3 regions of the Streptomyces venezuelae genome follow, and region 2 is predicted to be linked to each of the others. Evidence: riboswitches for the same ligand, from Rfam matches in the RefSeq annotation. Region 2 holds a riboswitch; each other region holds the start of a gene.

Region 1 (2,257 bases), 5.9 Mb from region 2:
AAGCCCCGGCTCACGGGGAGCCGGGGCTTTCGGTGCGGTTCTGCGTGGGCCGCGTCGGTCAGACGTTGACGCCGTGCGAGCGCAGGTACGAGACCGGGTCGATGTCCGAGCCGTAGTCCGCGCCGGTGCGGGCCTCGAAGTGGAGGTGCGGGCCGCTGGAGTTGCCCGTGGAGCCGGAGAGGCCGATCTGCTGGCCCGGGGTGACCGTCTGGCCGACGGTGACGCTGAGGGACGACATGTGGCCGTACTGGGTGTACGTGCCGTCGTTCATCTTGATGACCACGTTGTTGCCGTAGGCACCGCCCCAGCCGGCCTCGACGACGGTGCCGGAGCCGACCGCGTGGACCGAGGTGCCGGAGGCGGCGTGGAAGTCGACCCCGGTGTGGCTGCCGGAGGACCACATGGCGCCGCCGGTCTGGTAGCCGGTGGAGACGTACGAGCCGGAGATCGGGGAGACGTAGGTGTTCAGGCGCTTGCGCTCGGCCTCGCGGGCGGCGCGCTCCTTCGCCTCGCGCTCCTTCTTGGCCTTCGCCTTGGCCTCGGCCTCGGCCTTGCGCTTCTCCTCGGCGGCCTTCTTCTTGGCCGCCTCTTCCGCCTTCTTGGCGGCCGCGGCGTCGTCGGCGGCCTGGCGCTGAGCGGCGGCCTGCGCGTCGATGCTCTCGGCGAGCGAGTCGCCGACGGATATCGCCTGGGTGAGACCGGTGTGCTCCACGGCCGCTTCGTCGGCGGCGGCGAGCGCGGGGCCGGCGAGGCCTCCGATGACACCGGTGGTGGTGAGCGCCGCGACACCCGCGACGTTCGCGGTGGTCCGCGTCATGCGGCTCGGACGACGGTGCTTCCCGGTGGCACGGGTGAACGCCATGTGGCGGGTGTTCCTTTCCTTCCCTCTCGCCTACCGGGTTAGCTGACGGGTTCGGAGCAGGAAGGTCTCCTACGAGTCCCTCGCCTCGCGGCAAGGTTCCCGATTCACCCCAGGGGACATGTGGGTCCCCGGCTCCCCTGGCTCGCGCCGTACGGGGACTCGGCGATGACTGCCCGGTGCCGCGGATGCGGCGTACTGCGCGACGGACAGCCGGGTCGACGCTAAGCGGATCGCCTTTCAATCGACAAACAGAACGCGACTTTTGTAGCGCACGCCACACGGCAGACAGGCAACCAGCATATGAATCCGGACATATGAGGACCCCGGCGGCCGAAACGGTCCACCGGGGTCCTGTCAGCTGTCCGCCGCTCAGCCGGTGACCACGCTGACTTCACCGATCCCGAGCGCCCTGACGGGCTCCTCGATCTGCGCGGCGTCCCCGACGAGGACCGTCACCAGACGGTCGACCGGGAAGGCGTTCACGACCGCCGCGGTGGCCTCCACGGTGCCCGTGGCGGCCAGCTGCCGGTACAGCTGCGCCTGGAAGTCGTCCGGCAGGTTCTGCTCGACCTGGTCGGCGAGCGTCGCCGCGACGGAGGCCGCCATCTCGTACTTGAGAGGGGCCACGCCCACCAGGTTCTGCACGGCCACGTCGCGCTCGGCGTCGGTGAGCCCCTCGGCGGCGAGGGTGCGCAGCACCTTCCAGAGGTCGTCCAGCGCCGGGCCCGTGTTCGGGGTGTCCACGGAGCCGCTGATGGCGAGCATCGCGGCGCCCGTCCCGTCCGGGGCGGAGCGCAGGACCTGGCTGAACGCCCGTACACCGTAGGTGTATCCCTTCTCCTCGCGCAGGACCCGGTCCAGGCGCGAGGTGAGGGTGCCGCCCAGGCAGTACGTGCCGAGGACCTGGGCCGGCCAGACGCGGTCGTGCCGGTCGGCGCCGACCCGGCCGATCAGCAGCTGCGTCTGGACCGCTCCGGGGCGGTCCACGATGACGATGCGGCCGCGGTCGTCGGCGGTCACCGGCGGCACCGGGCGCGGCTCTCCTGCGGAGCCGGTCCAGGCGCCCACGGTGTCCGCGAGGACGGCGTCCAGGTCGGTGCCCTCGAGGTCGCCGACGACGACGAGCGTGGCCGTGGCGGGGCGGACGAACTTCTCGTAGAAGGCGCGCACCGCCGCCGAGTCGATGGCGGCGACCGTCTCCTCGGTGCCCTGGCGTGGCCGTGACATGCGCGACGTCGGCGGGAACAGCTGCCGGGAGAGCTCCTTGGCGGCGCGGCGGGCCGGGTTGGCGGCCTCGTGCGGGATCTCGTCCAGGCGGTTGCGCACGAGGCGCTCGATCTCGCTGTCCTCGAAGGCGGGGGCCCGCAGGGCGTCGGCGAGCAGGCCGAGCGCCTT
Region 2 (2,257 bases):
ACGTGATGGCACAGTTCATGCACCTCGAGTACCAGGCGCCGGACCGCGACATCTCGCTGTACATCAACTCCCCCGGCGGCTCGTTCAGCGCGATGACGGCGATCTACGACACGATGCGGTTCGTCAGCTGTGACGTGGAGACGATCTGCCTGGGGCAGGCCGCTTCCGCCGCCGCCGTCCTGCTCGCCGCAGGCACGCCCGGCAAGCGGTTCGCGCTGCCCGGCGCGCGCGTCCTGATCCATCAGCCCGCCATGGCCGAGCCGATCAGAGGGCAGGCCACGGACCTGGCGATCCAGGCCGACGAACTCCTGCGCACACGGCGGCTGTTGGAGGAGATGCTCGCCCGTCACACGGGGCGGAGCGCGGAGCGGATCGCCGCGGACATCGAGCGGGACAAGATCCTCGATGCCCCCGCGGCCCTGGAGTACGGCCTCGTGGACCGGATCATTCCGAGCCGCAAGACGTCGCTCGCCGCCCGCGGTCCGAGGTGACCCCGCCGATGCTGCCGCCCGAACTCCCGCCGCTGCCCGCGCTGACCCGGGCCGAGGCCGAGCTGATCGACCGCTATCTCGAAGTCGTCGACCTGCTCGGGCGGATCAACCCGTCCCGCGTCGAGCACACCTACGGTGGGCTGCGCGCCGCCCAGGCCCTGGTCGGCCGGGCGAGCGCCCTGCGCGACGCGCTCGCCGTGATGCACCAGCGGGGCGAGAGTGAAGTGCACGCGCCGACGCTCGCTCAGGCACTGCGCGTCCTCGACGGGGAGCGGCGGGCCGGAAGAGTCACCGTGCCGCCCCGGAACGGCGACTGAGACACCGTCGGCCAACTGTGTCCTTCGACACGTCGACGTCCGGGGCGACTTCGAAACGGACCAGTCGGGCTACCACGGACGGCGTACGAATACGTCGTTTCTCGCGGGGGTGAAAGTTGCGTTCCGCGAGTACAGCACCGGCGGAATTGCGCATTCCGCCGCTGGTCGAGAGGTCGTCGGACCACGTCCTCGGGGGTCGATTTCGGCAGTGTCCACCTGAACAGGCCAGTCGTGAGGAGCCTCACAAAAGGCCGTTTCGGCTCGGTTTTTCGACCCATCTCGGGTCAAGATCCCTTCCGACGACAAGCCCCCGCCACAGCGGCGGGGCGGTCCGGGCGGACGCCGAGTCCTGCCGCCACCCGGATGACCGGTCGACATCTGTGCAACGGCAGGAGTGGAGGACCCAGGTACGACGGGCCCGTCCGGGAAGTCCGGACGACGCCCTTGGGGTGAAGCCGCAGAGCACCACGCGGCCGGGCATCTTCGCCTGCCCGAACCCGACAGGTCATCTTTCACAGGCGGCTGACGAAGGGTTGCGCATGACCGCGCTGAATCATGTTCCGTCGCTGCTCACCAGGACCGGTGCCGCATCGGTCCTCACGCTCGCCGTCGTAGGCGGCACCGTCGTGGCCCCCGGGCTCACGTCGGAGGCCGAGGCAGCCACACACGGGACGAAGGCGCTCAAGATCGCGGCGTCCAAGAAGGGCTCCCCGTACGGCTACGGCTCGGCGGGACCCAACCGGTTCGACTGCTCGGGGCTGACGCTCTACTCGTTCAAGAAGACGGGCAAGAAGCTCCCGCGCACCGCCGCCGCGCAGTACAACAAGACCAAGCACATCTCCAAGTCCAGCCGGACCCGTGGCGACCTGGTGTTCTTCCACTCCGGTCGGAACGTCTACCACGTCGGTATCTACGCGGGTAACAACCGCATCTGGCACGCTCCCAAGAGGGGCACCGTGGTGCGTCTGGAGAAGATCTGGTCCAAGAGCGTCTGGTACGGCAGGGTCCGCTGACCCACCGCCGCCGGTCCGGCACCCTCCACACACCACCAGGCAACGGTGCGTGGAGGGTGCCGGCGGGGATACCCGTACGGGATGTCCGACGACTGCGCCGGTACCGCCCGCAATGAGACGCCGTCGCTGTTCCAGCAGCGGGCCAAGCCGCTCATCGTGCGGGTCTCGTCCCGGCTCGCCGCGGTCGGCCTGGGCGTGCTGGTCCTGACGCTCGCCGGTTCGGTGCTGCTCGTCGTCGATGTGACGTCGGGTCGGGCCGAGGGCATCCTCGTGGGCGCGGGGACGCTGCCGATGTGCGTCGGGCTCTGGGGCGTACCGCCACGGCTCGCGCGGCGCCCCCTGGCGCGTGTCGAGGCGGCGCTCGCCGAGGAGCCGGACATCGGGCTTTCGGGAGATGCCAGGCCCTCAGGGGTCCCGAGGGGGAGCCCCTCGCCCG
Region 3 (2,257 bases), 4.6 Mb from region 2:
CTTCCACGCGTCCTGCGTGAGGCCGGAGCAGTCGTAGGAGTCGGGGCCGGTGGCGCCCCAGACGTACGGCTTGCCGATCTGGGCCTCCGCGAAGGCGATGACCTTCGCGGCCTTGGTGGCGTAGCCGCCGTCCGAGCTTCCGGAGCCCGAACCGGAATCGGAACCGGAACCTGAGCCGGTGCCGGAGTCCGAACCGGTGCCCTGGCCTCCCTCCCGCTCCTTCTCCCGCTGGGCCGCCTCCTCCGCCTTGCGCTTGCGCTCCGCCTCGGCGGCCTGCTCGCGCGCCAGCTTCTCCGCCTTGCGCTTGGCCTCCTGCTTCTTCTTCCGCTCGATCTCCGCGAGCCGCGCCTTCTCCTCGGCGGTCAGCTTCGAGAGGAGCTCGCGCGCGTCCCCCAGCTTCTTCTGGACGGTCTTCTTGCTCGTCCTGAGCTCGTCCCGGGAGTCGGTCAGCGTCTCCAGGCTCTTCGCGGCCTTCGTGCGCTGCTTCGTCGCCGACGCCTGCTCCGCCTGGTAGGCGTCGACCGCCTTCTTCTGGCGCGTGGTGAGCCGGTCCGCCAGGTGGTTCTGGTCGAAGTAACCCTGCGGGTCGTTCGCGAGCATCATCGTGGCCGTCTCGGAGACGGCGCCGGTGCGGTACTGCGCGGCGGCGAACGAGCCCAGCTCCTGGCGTGCGTCGTTCAGCTTGTCCGTGCGCCGCGCCACGTCGTCGAGGAGCCGGTCGACCTTCTTGCGCTGCTTCTCGGTGCGCTCCTTGGCCGAGTTGTACTTCTGGGTGGCGACCCCCGCCTGCTGGTAGAGCTCGTCGACCTTCTTCTGCACCTCTTCGAGGCTGGGCCTGGTGGGCGCCGAGGGCGCGGCCTGTGCGCTCTGCGACAGGAGGGCGACGGAGGTGAGGGCTGCCGTCGTGATGCCGATGGCGGGGGCCGTACGAATGCCGGCTGCCCGGTCCCGCGGCTTGCGGTGCGACGCCAAGGAGGCGACTCCTTCCGTAGACCGCCTACCGGGTTAGCTGTCGGGTTCGGGCGGATGGTTCGGAAGGCTGCCCTACGGTCCCGTACGAAGTACGGGACCGATTCACCCCAAGTTCTCGGTGGGTCCCCGGCTCCGAACACGTCGGACTCGGCGGAGGCCGCCCGTTCCCGGCGGGGTTCGCCGGTGGGGGGACGAGTGGCCCGCCGGGCACGCTAGCCAACTCGTGTGGTGCCTGTGAAGGTTGATGTTCGATATGCCCGATACATTTTCGTTATCTCTCGCGGGCGTGTGCGGCGCGCGGGCGGTCTTGTCGGAGTGTGATCGTCCGCGGGCAGGGCGTGACCCGGCCCGGCGTGTCCTGTGGCGTGGACCGGCGCGTCGTGTGACGTGGACCGGTCTGTCCGGAACCCGCAGCGGGTTGTCAGTGGGGCCGCCTAGACTCGGGAGGCGATGAGCAGCCTCTTTGATGACAGCTTCCTGGCGGACCTGCAGCCCTCCCGGGCCGCGGACGAAGCGCCCCCGCCGCCGCCCGAGGACAGCGCTCCGGAGCCCATTCCGGACGACCTGTTCGACGGGAAGTTCGACGCGCCCATGACCCGGGACACGCACTACCGCGACGGCGCCGCCCGCCCGGTCATCGACCCGGCGACGCTCCTCGACGGGCTGAACGAGAACCAGCGCGCGGCCGTCGTGCACGCGGGCTCCCCGCTGCTCATCGTCGCCGGTGCCGGATCCGGCAAGACCCGCGTGCTGACCCACCGCATCGCGTACCTGCTGGCCGAGCGCGGCGTGCACCCCGGCCAGATCCTCGCGATCACCTTCACGAACAAGGCCGCGGGCGAGATGAAGGAGCGCGTCGAGCAGCTCGTGGGTCCCCGGGCGAACGCCATGTGGGTGTCGACCTTCCACAGCGCCTGTGTCCGCATCCTCCGCCGTGAGTACAAGAAGCTGGGCTTCACGTCCTCCTTCTCGATCTACGACGCCGCCGACTCCAAGCGCCTCATGGCCCTGGTCTGCCGTGATCTGGACCTCGACCCGAAGAAGTTCCCGCCGAAGTCGTTCAGCGCCAAGATCTCGAACCTGAAGAACGAGCTGATCGACGAAGAGGACTTCGCAGGTCAGGCCGCTGATGGCTTCGAGAAGACCCTCGCCCAGGCCTATGCCATGTACCAGTCGCGCCTCCGCGAGGCGAACGCGCTGGACTTTGACGACCTGATCATGACGACGGTCCACCTGCTGCGTGCCTTCCCGGACGTCGCCGAGCACTACAGGCGCCGTTTCCGGC

The links. A riboswitch is a leader RNA that binds a small molecule or an ion and turns the genes downstream of it on or off. The one in region 2 is predicted to bind cyclic di-AMP.
Region 1: it holds a riboswitch for cyclic di-AMP, as region 2 does, so the genes downstream of both, DEJ47_RS28900 (M23 family metallopeptidase) here and DEJ47_RS01530 (C40 family peptidase) in region 2, are expected to answer to the same signal.
Region 3: it holds a riboswitch for cyclic di-AMP, as region 2 does, so the genes downstream of both, DEJ47_RS23085 (C40 family peptidase) here and DEJ47_RS01530 (C40 family peptidase) in region 2, are expected to answer to the same signal.

What each region holds. Positions count from the first base shown of each region.
Region 1 is NZ_CP029193.1:6,270,878-6,273,134, reverse strand. Features, by position in the region: gene DEJ47_RS28900 (M23 family metallopeptidase) at 59-862, opposite strand; cyclic di-AMP (ydaO/yuaA leader) riboswitch at 875-1,037, opposite strand; gene DEJ47_RS28895 (M16 family metallopeptidase) at 1,232-2,257, opposite strand, start outside.
Region 2 is NZ_CP029193.1:342,094-344,350, forward strand. Features, by position in the region: gene DEJ47_RS01520 (ATP-dependent Clp protease proteolytic subunit) at 1-491, shown strand, start outside; gene DEJ47_RS01525 (hypothetical protein) at 500-808, shown strand; cyclic di-AMP (ydaO/yuaA leader) riboswitch at 1,168-1,344, shown strand; gene DEJ47_RS01530 (C40 family peptidase) at 1,348-1,821, shown strand; gene DEJ47_RS37570 (DUF6328 family protein) at 1,903-2,257, shown strand, end outside.
Region 3 is NZ_CP029193.1:4,953,526-4,955,782, forward strand. Features, by position in the region: gene DEJ47_RS23085 (C40 family peptidase) at 1-972, opposite strand, end outside; cyclic di-AMP (ydaO/yuaA leader) riboswitch at 979-1,135, opposite strand; gene pcrA (DNA helicase PcrA) at 1,423-2,257, shown strand, end outside.